Regions from separate parts of the Paenibacillus sp. 37 genome, predicted to be linked through region 1. Evidence: predicted binding sites of a transcription regulator. Region 1 holds the regulator's gene; each other region holds the start of a gene.
What was found. The regulator Rex, encoded in region 1, represses fermentation and respiration genes when NADH is low (regulators of the CRP and FNR family bind a similar motif). The targets are predictions, from matches to a motif close to TTGTGAAATATTTCACAA.

Region 2: F0220_RS17440 (L-lactate dehydrogenase) is a predicted target of Rex. The motif match lies at 1,990-2,007, and genes of this name have one in related genera.
Region 3: pflB (formate C-acetyltransferase) is a predicted target of Rex. The motif match lies at 1,339-1,356, and genes of this name have one in related genera.
Region 4: F0220_RS15205 (cytochrome ubiquinol oxidase subunit I) is a predicted target of Rex. The motif match lies at 2,031-2,048, and genes of this name have one in related genera.

Annotation. Positions count from the first base shown of each region.
Region 1 is NZ_CP043761.1:4,441,014-4,444,232, reverse strand. Features, by position in the region: gene dinG (ATP-dependent DNA helicase DinG) at 1-1,207, shown strand, start outside; gene F0220_RS18945 (redox-sensing transcriptional repressor Rex) at 1,421-2,074, shown strand; gene F0220_RS18940 (amidohydrolase) at 2,061-3,219, shown strand, end outside.
Region 2 is NZ_CP043761.1:4,080,288-4,083,506, forward strand. Features, by position in the region: gene F0220_RS17430 (hypothetical protein) at 109-318, opposite strand; gene F0220_RS17435 (WD40/YVTN/BNR-like repeat-containing protein) at 467-1,744, opposite strand; gene F0220_RS17440 (L-lactate dehydrogenase) at 2,080-3,009, shown strand.
Region 3 is NZ_CP043761.1:4,666,600-4,669,818, forward strand. Features, by position in the region: gene pflB (formate C-acetyltransferase) at 1-1,256, opposite strand, end outside; gene adhE (bifunctional acetaldehyde-CoA/alcohol dehydrogenase) at 2,198-3,219, opposite strand, start outside.
Region 4 is NZ_CP043761.1:3,532,089-3,535,307, reverse strand. Features, by position in the region: gene F0220_RS15210 (cytochrome d ubiquinol oxidase subunit II) at 1-589, opposite strand, end outside; gene F0220_RS15205 (cytochrome ubiquinol oxidase subunit I) at 589-1,953, opposite strand; gene F0220_RS15200 (MFS transporter) at 2,353-3,219, opposite strand, start outside.

The sequences.
Region 1 (3,219 bases):
GCCTGAACGAAGTGATGCTTCACCGGGAGAGACGGGGCAATTTTCCCTGCGTCTGAAAGCTTCTCAGAAACCTGCAAAATGGCAGGAGTTGCAGGATCTGGAGAACCAGATCTATGTGACTCTGGGCGATTTGGTTCGCAAAGGGGACAAATTGCTGCTTGAAGTGAAAGAGGATCAGGATGATTATCAATCGGATAGTCTGATTACGGACATTACAGGATTGCTGAAAGATCTGACCACATTGAAGGAGAATCTGCGTTTCTTCATGCGTATGGATGATGCCAAAACGGTGTACTGGATGGAAGCCAGCGGTCAATTCCGCAGCAAATCTCTCCAGCTGTATGCTGTACCTGTAGATGTCAGTGCACAACTTAAGGATTTATTTTTTGATAAAAAGAAAAGTGTTGTGCTTACATCGGCTACGCTTTCGGTAGATAAATCATTCCAGTTCATGATTGAACAGCTTGGCTTGCAGGAAGCTTCCGAGAATAATCGGTTGTTAACGTCGATGCTGCCATCACCTTTCAACTATCGCGATCAGGCACTTCTGGTGATTCCGCGTGATTTCCCGAGTGTGAAGGGCAGTGTGGGTGATGCGCACTTTGTCAATATGCTGGTGCAATCACTTGCAGAGACGGCAATTGCCACGCGTGGACGCATGATGGTTCTGTTTACTTCATACAAGATGTTGCGACAGGTCTATGATCCGCTGAAGGAGGCGCTATCTGGTAACGACATCTCGTTGCTTGGGCAAGGCGTTGACAGTGGAAGTCGTTCCAAATTGACTCGCAGGTTCCAAGATGCCAAAGCTACGGTACTTCTGGGTACAAGCAGCTTCTGGGAGGGTGTAGATATCCCGGGAGAGGCGCTAACCTGTCTCGCTATTGTGCGACTGCCTTTCCAGCCACCGAATCATCCGTTGGTGGAAGCCAAGAGTGAGCTGCTTCAGGAACAGAAGAAAAATCCGTTCATGAAACTGTCCGTGCCGCAAGCGGTCATTCGTTTCAAGCAGGGATTTGGCCGGTTGGTGCGTACAGCGAAAGACAGAGGAATTGTCATTGTTTATGATACACGGGTGATTGAAGCGTACTATGGTAAATTCTTTTTATATTCTTTGCCTGGTCCCAAAATGGAGCACATGCTCACGGAGCAGATGGTTCCACGAATTACCGAGTGGTTGGAAAAACCTGTTAATGAACAAGAATAATGGTTGTTTTGTTCGTTATATCATTGCATGACACTATCGTTTGGCGTTAAACTTTATTAGATATTTCCGTATCCGATTAAAGCAGTTGCACGTAAGAACTTATAACCTAAATTACAAGGAGCATTCTGTATACAACGTCTATCTTTGAATTTATACAGAATGCTCATCTTTTCATCTATTATTTTATCGTGGCCTTGGTAAGGGGGAGCAAGAATGAAATCGGATAAAATTTCGGAAGCGGTGGTACGACGTCTGCCTGTATACTTGCGTTATTTGAACGAGTTGCATCAGCGTGAGGTGGCTACTGTTTCTTCTCAAGAGCTTGGACAGAGGCTGGATCTGAATCCGGCCCAAATTCGTAAAGACCTGGCTTACTTCGGTGATTTTGGTCGTAAAGGGATCGGGTATGATGTATCCTATTTGATCGAGAAAATTCGTCACATTCTCAAAATCGATCAGCAAATTAATGTAGCTCTGGTAGGAGCGGGTAATCTCGGTCAAGCCTTGTCCAACTACAATGCATATCTGAAAGACAACATGAAGATTGTTGCTGTATTTGATGCATATGGACCGAAGATTGGTAGTCAAATTAACAGTTTGACGGTAAAACCAATGAATGAATTGACGGAAGCGGTTAAAACAGAAAACATCCGCATCGGAATTATCACGGTTCCGGATACGGAAGCCCAAAATGTAGCCGATCAGCTTATTGAATCCGGAATCGAAGCGATTCTTAATTTTGCACCAACCATTCTAAAAACACCGCCGCATATCCGCATTCACCATGCTGACTTTACAACGGATCTGCTTAGTTTGGCCTATTACTTGGAGACTGGAAAGGACGACGAGGAAGATGACAACAAATAGATGGGTAATTCACAACGGCAAATTTGCCGTTAATGAAGGCGGCACAACATGGAACGTGGTTCAAGGATACATGGTTGTTGAGGATGACAAGATTGTGCATATTGGTGAGACATTGCCGGATGGAGACAAAAATTGTACCAAAGTGGATGGAAAAGGACTGTTCTTCCTGCCGGGTCTGATCAATACGCATGGTCATGCAGCAATGTCGTTGCTCAGAGGGCACGGAGACGATCTTGCGTTGCAAGTATGGTTGCAGGAAAAAATGTGGCCGATGGAAGCGAAAATGACTTCACAAGACGTATATTGGGGAACTTCGCTATCGGTGCTTGAAATGTTGAAAGGCGGAACTACAGCTTTCCTGGACATGTACGATCACATGGATCAAGTTGCCAAAGTTGTGGAGCAATCCGGCGTTAGAGCAGCACTGGCACGTGGTGTAATCGGGCTGTGCTCGGAAGAAGAGCAACTGCGGAAACTGGAGGAGTCGGCAGCGTTTGCACGTGAGTGGAATGGACAGGCAGATGGTCGCATTACAACTGTAATCTCGCCACACGCCCCATATACATGCCCTCCTGACTACATAGAGAAGCTTGTGCAGGTCGCGAACGACCTGAACCTTCCTCTCCATACACATATGTCTGAAACGCTTCGTGAAGTGGAGCAGAACGTGGCTGATTATGGACTGCGTCCTGTGGCACATCTGGAGAAACTGGGCTTTTTCTCACGTCCATCCCTGGTTGCACATGCGGTGCATCTGAATGACGAAGAGATTGAGATTCTGGCCCGTCATGATGTGGCTGTATCCCATAACCCGGGAAGTAACCTGAAACTTGCTTCCGGTGTTGCGCGGGTACCAGCGTTACTGAAAGCAGGAGTTACCGTGTCACTCGGAACAGACGGACCGGCAAGCAACAACAACCTGGATATGTTCGAGGAAATGAGACTGGCTGCATTGATCCACAAAGGTGTATCTGGTGACCCGACGGCTGTGCCAGCAGGCGAAGCGTTACTCCTCGGAACGTCATACGGTGCCAAATCCATTTTCTTGAACAATACCGGAGCACTTGAGGTCGGCATGAAGGCTGATTTTATCGCTCTTGACATTGAACAGGCACATTTCTATCCACATACAGACCTGATCTCAC
Region 2 (3,219 bases), 360 kb from region 1:
ATGAGTGCGCTGTGGAAATGTGATTTTTTCAGTTGTTTTCAAAAAAAGAAAGCCCCCTGTTGGGGGCAAAACGTTGATATATCAGCTTTTTGTGATCAGTTTTGATTACTATGCGTACATCAAGTCCATATACCCGCGAGTTACATCTCCACCTTCAGCTGGTTCGGGTTGGTCTGCCTGTGCGTGTTCTGCCATGCAAGCCTTCACTGCATCCTCTGTTGTACAACGATTGGCATCGTCACATGTGTAGCATAATTGAAGCATGTATCTGGTTAATTCATCCGCCTGCGTGAATTGAGTTTGACCGTTGGTTCTCATCTTCATCACTCCTTCTCTTGTTGAGTTAAATATATCACCTTCTAGTGGATTTATTTGTGATTTATTTCACAAACTAAACAAAAAAAGAAAAGGAACCCTTAGGCTCCTCTCCTTTCTCTTATCTATTCACAACGATAACACTCTACGTTTATAGTACTTTCCAATGTACACCGCCATCTACCGTTTGCAATAACAACGATCTTTTGGCATCTGTATTTTCAACCAATATCCAGCCTAGCTTGGGGTTAACCATCTGAATCTTCACAATTTCCGGATAATCTTCGAGAATTTTCTCCAGTACACTGCTTGCTGGAAGTGCACTCCACGTTTTGCCCGCATCCTTGGTGTGGTAGGTTATGCCCTTTTGCATCGCCCAACCTTCCGATGCGTTCAGAAATACTGGTGAAAGGTTACGATTCGGACCCGTTTGTTTGTTTAAAGTAAAATTGGACAGCTTCCAGCTCTTTCCACCATCGGTGGTAAAGAATCCATTAAAGGTCGTGCTCTCTCCTTGAGAACAGGACATGGACATCCAGGCTGATTGCACTTCACGTCCAAAAAATTGTGGTGAACTAACACTGAAATTACCACACCCGTTAAATTTGTTTCGATCAAAGAAGGATGGCCCAGTATTCCAGTTCTCTCCGCCGTCTGATGTTACATACAACTTCGGTGTGCCGAACTCCAGCGCTGTTAAGAAACCATGTTTTGGATCCGAGAAAGTCATCCCCGTGGTGTATCCACGTTTGGAAATCTCTTCTGCTTCCTGTTTGCCATCTTCATCACTGGATGACATCCGATTCCAGGTAATTCCACCGTCCTCGGTAAAGTAAAGTTTCTTATCCTGTTTACCAATAGCGGTATCGTCCGTGGTGAGAATCCATCCTTTTTCAGGAGATACAAATGAGATCGCAGTCACTTTATCCGTCTTGGACAGAGAGGACAGGCTCCAAGTTACGCCCCCATTGTTGGTGCGAAGCACCATGGTATCTGTTCCACCCATACCTTCACGAACAATCCAACCATGTGCACGATCTACAAAATAAATGCTTTGTCCATATTTAGGGTTAGCCGGAAACTGTACATTTTCCGAAGGTGAAATATTGGTCCAGGTCTTTCCCTGATCCTGAGTGTAGTACAGGCGCAGCGCATTCCGCGTCACACCCCACGCCAATCCCCCGTTGTCATTGAGCAACTGAAAATCGGTTAATCGGGTCTGTATCTGGTACTTGGCCATATCTGCAGATTCTGTACTGTTTACAGGGGGAACAACAGTTAATGTCTGCCCTGTATTCCCGGCGTCCTCTTGCTGCTGCGGAGGTTCTGCTACCGGAGGTTGATCTGAGTCGGTGCATGCAGCGAGTAAGGCTGCTATACCTATAGACAGCAATGCTGTCTGCGCGATTTTGATCCATTGCGAACGCAAGTGGGTTCCACCTCTCTCATCCAATATACAGGCGCGCATGCCTGTCCTATGGCGTTATATTTACGATTCATCAGAATCCACTGCTCCTATTCTAACACAAACCTTATGTAAAAGGCTCATTGCCTACTCTTGGTTGGCCCGTTCCCTTTTTCCAACTCATACTCTGGGCTATAGGTCGTACATTTATTACCATTAATTTCATCCTAAACTGTTTTTCGACGGAATAATTAGTAAAAAGACATGAAATGTGAACTATTTTATAGACAACACTCGCTTTATATTCTCTGATCCCTTAATATGGATGGGAGTATAACCCAAAAGGAGTGGATATGAACATGACAAATAGTGCAGCATTGAAACCAAGTCGTGTCGTGATTGTAGGCATGGGTGCGGTGGGAACAACAACGGGATACACGCTAATGTTGAGACAGCGTTCGTCCGAGTTGGTATTTGTGGATGTGAATCATGATAAAGCAACCGGCGAAATGCTGGATATGAACCACGGTCTTCCGTTTACGGGTGGCGTGAAAGTATGGGCTGGCGATTATTCCGACTGCAAAGATGCAGATATCATTATTATTACAGCTGGTGCTTCCCAGAAGCCAGGTGAAACCCGGATTGATCTGCTGAAGAAAAATGCAAGCATTTTCAAAGATATTATAGAGCGTATTACTGAAGTGAATTCTCATGGTATTTTGCTGATTGCAACCAATCCTGTAGATATTTTGTCCTATACTTCATGGAAACAAAGCGGATGGCCTGCTTCCCGTGTCATCGGTTCAGGTACATTGCTCGATAGCGCACGTTTCCGTTACCTGATTGGTAAGAACAAAGGGATCGACCCGCGTAGTATTCACGCACACATTATTGGTGAGCATGGAGATTCCGAAGTACCCGTATGGAGCCTGGCTAACGTTGCAGGAACAGATCTGGAATTGGATGAAGAAACACAGCGGGATATTTTTGACCGTACCAAAAATGCAGCGTATGAGATTATTAATGCCAAAGGAGCGACTTCCTATGCAATCGCCCTTGCTCTAGACCGCATTGTAGCTGCAATTCTCGGCAACGAAGGCTCCGTTCTGAACGTATCCACTTACCTTGAAGACTACAATGGTGTATCGGATGTTTATCTGGGTGTTCCATGTGTTGTCGATCGCAACGGTGTGCGCGAGATTCTGCCTCTTCCGCTGAATGAATCCGAGAAAGTGGCTTTCCAGGCATCTGCTAACAAATTAAAAGAACAGATCGCTGGATTGGAATAATCCTGCCACAAAACACGCAACCATTCATGGTGTGAACGATTTAGCATGTTAAACGTTGTGAATTAAGATATCCGCGCTAGCCAAAAGAACCATTTGTTCTTCCAGAGAGAAGAACAAATGGTTCTTTTGTTTGGCTTCTATTTATATGCCTATTTAGTTATCAGATAATCAGTTTACATAATATTAATTATGTTCAAATCTCCACCATCA
Region 3 (3,219 bases), 230 kb from region 1:
GATACACAGCATGCAATACCGTAATCGTCACCATAGATTGGACGCATCAGATCATCATTTTCATACTGGATTGAGCTGGTTTCAATGGATACTTTACTGCAATAATCTTTGAAAGCTTCTGGAAGTTTCGTGGACCAAAGTACAGTCAGGTTCGGTTCTGGTGCAGGACCCAGGTTGTGCAGTGTATGCAGGAAACGGAAGCTGTTTTTGGTTACGCGTGTTTCACCATTCACTGACATACCACCGATGGACTCAGTCACCCATGTTGGATCTCCACTGAACAGTTCGTTGTAATCCGGTGTACGCAGGAATTTGACAATCCGCAGTTTCATTACAAAATGGTCAACCAATTCCTGAGCCTGTTCTTCGGACAAAATGCCCTCTTGCAGGTCACGTTCAATGTAGATATCCAGGAAAGAAGATACACGTCCCAGTGACATCGCAGCACCGTTCTGTTCTTTGATCGCAGCGAGATAACCGAAGTACAACCATTGGAACGCTTCTTTTGCTGTTGTCGCTGGTAAGGAAATATCGAACCCGTGCATATCGCCCAATTGTTTCAATTCTTGCAATGCACGAATCTGTTCAGACAATTCTTCCCGCAGACGAATGACATCTTCATCAATGACATCAACTTCGAGTGCGTTCAATTCGCCTTTTTTGTTACGAATCAGGAAGTCTACCCCGTACAAAGCTACACGACGATAGTCACCGATGATCCGGCCACGGCCGTAAGCATCTGGCAGACCTGTGATAATCCCTGCTTTTCGCGCTGCACGCATATCGGAAGTATAAGCATCGAATACACCTTGGTTATGTGTTTTGCGAATGTTCGTAAATATATCAATGACGCCTTGAGGCAATTCGAAGCCGTATGCTTCACATGCATCAATCATCATCCGGATTCCGCCTGTTGGTTGAATGGAACGTTTGAACGGAGCATCGGTCTGAACGCCGACAATCTGCTCTTTGGATTGATCCAGATAACCTGGTTGGTGAGAAACAATAGTCGCTGGTGTGTTCACATCAACGTCAAGGACACCGCCGTTATCCCGTTCTTTTTTGGTCAGATCAGATACGATCTCCCACAATTCTTTGGTATTCTGGGTTGCATCTGCGAGGAACGCTTCATCACCGTAATACGGAGACAAGTTGTGTGCCAGAAAATCATTCACGTCTACGGATTTGGTCCATGTTCCTTTGGTAAAGTTTCTCCAGCCTGTTTGTTGTTTGACATCTTTTTCAATCACCGACATCGTAATCCCTCCACTAATTTGGATTTCTGGACACATAACATCTTGCTTCATTCGTATCATTGTGTGCCCAGAGCCGCGATTAATGTGAATTGTTTCACATAAACCGGAACATGTTCTCTCTACTTGGGAACCGGAACCGCGGAATGAATGTTTTTCTTACATTTTCAGTATACGACTTGGGGCTTTCATCATCTGTGATTTTTGTCACAAAGTCAGTGAACTAACTCACTCCACCTGCGCTGTGTCCTATTGAACCCTCTTTAGATTCACACTTAGCCACTGCGCGGGCAGAACAACTTCCGATCGCTGTTATCCCCGGATTTTTTCGATTTTATTTTTCAAAGGGGAAAATCCGGGGATAAAGGCGAACGCTCCGCTTCTTCAGTTTTTTCTGCCCTCTCCGTTATTGTGTGAACATCTGGATCAAACAACCTCATCACGGATTCCGTGTAACCTCTTTAGGACCATTGCTCCCTTAAACTCGGAGCAAACAAGGACTTTGATCATTTCCTGAAAAACAGGTGCTTCGCTCTTCTGTTTTTCTGCCCTCTCCGTTATTGTGTGAACATCTGGCTCAAACAGCCACCTCACGGATTCCATGCCACCTCTTTAGAACCCTTTGCTCCTCTATGCTCGGAGCAAACAAGGACTTAGGATCATTTCCTGAAAAACAGGTGCTCGCTCTTCTGTTTTTCTGCCCTCTCTTTATTGTGTGAACATCTGGCTCAAACAGCCACCTCACGGATTCCATGCCACCTCTTTAGAGCCCTTTGCTCCTCTATGCTCGGAGCAAACTAAATCTTAGAATAAATCCTGAAAAACAGGTGCTTTGCTCTCCTATTTTTCTGCCCTCTCGTTATTGTGTGTAAGACGGCAATCGGGGCTCCCCTCTCGGGGAACCCTGATCTTCTTGCCGTAAGGCACGCTTCGTTCTAAATTTGTTATTCAAACTTTCCGTAGAAAGCGTTGCGGTATACATCAGCCAGTTCAGTTACCAACGGCAACTTCGGATTGGCGGTTGTACATTGGTCTTCGAAGGCACGGTCAGCCAGATAATCTACATGTGCTTCAAAGTCTTTGGCATCAAATCCGATTTCCTGGAACGATTCTTCAATGCCCAATGTTTTGTTCAGTTTGCGAATGGCATTGATAAGACTGGTTACGCCTTCTTCTGTTGTACGTGCAGGCAATCCCAGAATCCGGGCAATTTCGGCATACCGCTCATCCGCTATAAAGTGCGAATATTTCGGGAACGATGCAAATTTGGTCGGTTTTTTCGCGTTGTAACGAATGACGTGCGGCATCAGGATCGCATTGGTGCGTCCGTGTGCGGTGTGGTACTGACCGCCCCATTTATGCGCCAAGCTGTGGTTAATGCCCAGGAATGCGTTGGCAAACGCCATACCGGCAATGGTGGAAGCATTATGCATTTTCTCACGAGCCAGTTTATCTCCTTGCAGCGCAGATTGCTCCAGGTATTGGAATACCAGTTGGATTGCTTTGATCGCAAGTCCATCCGTGTAATCATTTGCCATAACAGATACATAAGCTTCAATCGCATGAGTCAGTACGTCCATACCTGTATCGGCAACGGCTGTTCTAGGCAGGGAGTATACGAACTCCGGATCGACAATCGCTACGTCTGGTGTCAGCTCATAATCTGCCAATGGATATTTGGTGTTACCTTGATTTTTATCCGTAATAACAGCGAACGATGTTACTTCAGAACCTGTACCTGATGTGGTTGGGATCGCTACAAATTTCGCTTTTACGCCGAGACGTGGATATTTGTAGATCCGTTTGCGGATATCCATGAATTTTTGTTTCAGATCGTTGAAGTCCGTGTCTGGATATTCATAGAACAACCACATGGCTTTGGCAGCATCCATCGGTGATCCACCGCCGAGTGCGATAATGCAGTCTGGTTGGAAGCGGCGCATCATTTCGGTTCCGCGATCTACTG
Region 4 (3,219 bases), 910 kb from region 1:
GCTTCAATGCCGAATGATCCTCTGCCCGAGATGCATAAAATGTCAGAAATGACCCACTAATGAACAATACCGACACGATGGCTAGACCAACGATGCTCCATGATAATGGATTCGTAAATAGTGCCCAGTAATCCAGGGAAACGGTATCTCCCTGTTTCAAAATAAAGCCACCCTCAGACAGGGTCAGTGCCACTGACAATGACGCTGGAATAAGCAACCCGGTAGCTCCGTATAAAAACAGATATACGATGTTATTTTTGGAACCATAATTCTCAAAGGCGTAGAATGACCCACGAATGGCAAGCAAAATGACGGCTATACTTCCCGGAACAAGCAGCGCGGAGCCATAATAGTAAGCAGTATCCGGAAAGAATCCAACGATGCCAATATAGAAAAAGACAAAAAATACATTGGTGATCTCCCAGACCGGTGATAGATAACGGGAGATCAGACGATTAATCAGGTGATCCTGCTTTGTCAGGCGTGCATAAAAGGCGAAGAAACCTGCTCCAAAATCAATGGAAGCTACAATAAGATAGCCGTACAAGAACAGCCAGAGTACGGATATACCAATCAATTCATAACTCATCAGGCCTGATCCCCTTTCTTGGCTGATTGATCATGCTTCTCTTTCAACCATTTCTCCATCTCAAGCTCAGCGGGATTATTATTGAACAGACGTCTCAATACGAGAACACAGATGACGCCGAGCACGATGTATAGAAGCAAGAAGACGAAAAACAAAATTCTTACACTCGGTGAAGAAGTAGCGGCCTCTTCCACTCGCATATAACCTCGAATGATCCATGGCTGCCGACCGATCTCTGCATAGAACCAACCCATCTCAACGGCCAGAAAAGCGAGCGGTGCACTGAGCGCAACCATACGAAGCATCCACTTGTTAAACTGATTTCGTTTCTTCCAGAATACAAACAGGAAGTACAGACTTGATATAGCAAGCAAAGCGAATCCAATTCCAGCCATTAGATCAAACAAATAATGCACAAGTAAGGGCGGGTGTTCATCTGGTGGAAATTCATTCAGCCCGGTTACCTCGGCGTTAAAGTCTCCAAAGGCAAGAAAGCTAAGCACTTTCGGCAAATGAAGTGCGCCTATGATTTCATGTTCAGCATTCAGCCATCCTAATAAAATAAGATCTGCGCCGCTTTCCGTCTCGAAATGCCACTCGGCAGCTGCGAGCTTCTCCGGCTGATGTTCAGCCAAAAACTTGGCAGATACATCCCCAGCTAAGGAATTTAATAAACTGAATACCAGCACAACGGCCATCATGAGGTTCAGGCCTTTTTTGTGGTAGGCCGATACCCCTTTTCTCAGCATTGCAAAGGCTGCAATTCCTGCTAACAGAGCAGCTCCTGTCAGATAAGCCGAGCTTAATACATGAAATACTTTGGAGAACGTCGCCGTATTCAGCATCGCTTGTACAGGATTCACTGCCAAGAATTGACCTGCTTCCATGACAAAACCTTCAGGCTGGTTCATGAATCCGTTCACTGTTGTAATAAAAACAGCAGACATGCCTGCCCCGGCGACAATCGGAATGGTCAGCAACCAGTGGATATACGGATTTTTGAACCGATCCCACGTGTACAGATAAATGCCCAGGAAGATGGCTTCAAAAAAGAATGCGAATACTTCCATAAATAGTGGCAGTGCAATGACATTCCCGGCAAGCTTCATAAAATTCGGCCATACCAGGGCCAACTGCAGTGATATCGCTGTACCTGTCACAACACCAACAGCCACAGATATGACAAACCCTCGTGACCACCTCTTTGCCATAAGTATGTAATGGTGATCCTTCTTCCGAATGCCGATGAACTCTGCAATAGCAATCATCAAAGGTACACCGACACCAAGCGTTGCAAAAATCACGTGGAACCCGAGCGTCAAACCAGTCACCAGCCTGCTCCATAATACCGTATCAATAGCCATTCTTTGTGTTGCCTCCTTTCAAACTCTGTTCAATTTAGAAACATTCAATATCAGCTTTGGCTAAACTCAATGCAAAGTTGCGAAAAATTTCACAAAGTTGGGTATGACGATATCTTGCCACACCTATAGTGCGTTTACTCCTGTAGGCCCCCGATACTAGCAAGCATTGGATGCCTATTAAAATCTGATATGGATGCACTTAAAGTACTAACCAAGCCTATTAATCAAAATTATTATATCTTTATTTTTACCTAATTCAATCAAAGACACGTCTTCTACCCTAAACGTTCAAGAAAGGATCAACTCTTTCTGACAACTTGGTGAAAAACAAAAAATACACCCAATGGAGCTATTGATTCATTAGGTGTAAACGTGCTATTGCACGGCAGATTCTCTATTTTACTTGCTTACTTGCTCCGGACTCACCGCACCTGCCTCGCGACGTACGCTCATGATGATCAGTGATGCAGCTAATACCGTAAGGATGATTCCAAGCATCTGAAATCCTGTCACATTAAATGTATCTCCCATGACAATCCCAATTAATAACGACGATAAGATGGTCCCCAGGTAGCGTGATGTATTAAAAATACCTGATGCGACTCCGATCATTTCTTTGGGTGTGCTTTTGAACAGAGCAGCTTGCATGCCGACCGCGTTTAAGCCGTTACTTATGCCAAATAAAGCTAAGGCAACAATGATTATGAAGATTGGAGAAGTTTCATTCATAACAACGATTAATATAGATCCAAATGTCATTAAAGAAGCGGATACGATCAGAGCTGGCCGTGATCCCGATCTGTCAATCCAGCGCCCTGCGATCGGAGCAATAATGACTGAACATAACCCCAAAGCCAGCATGCTCATTCCTGTATGAACTTCGTTGAGATGACGTACCTGCTTCAAATACGTAGGAACTCCAAAAAAAAGAGCGTAAAACAGGATGTTCACCAGCATGTATTGCACATTCACCCAAGTCATCTCGGGATAGGAGGCAAACGTTCGCAGAGGGATAAAAGGCGTGGCTGCATTTAATTCATGTCGGATAAACATGACGAGTGCGATTAACCCGATCCCCCCTGTCAGCAGATGCCATGTTGAAATATTTCCTGTGGAATTTACTGATAGTAAACCGATGAGCAGAGTTACCAAAGCTACCGTAAACATCAGGATACCTGGTGCGTCAATTAACGCGAGCCATTGCCGAATGGACATGTGACCAGAGATAGACGGAGATTGCTCGTCCTTGGGGATTGTTTTCCAGGC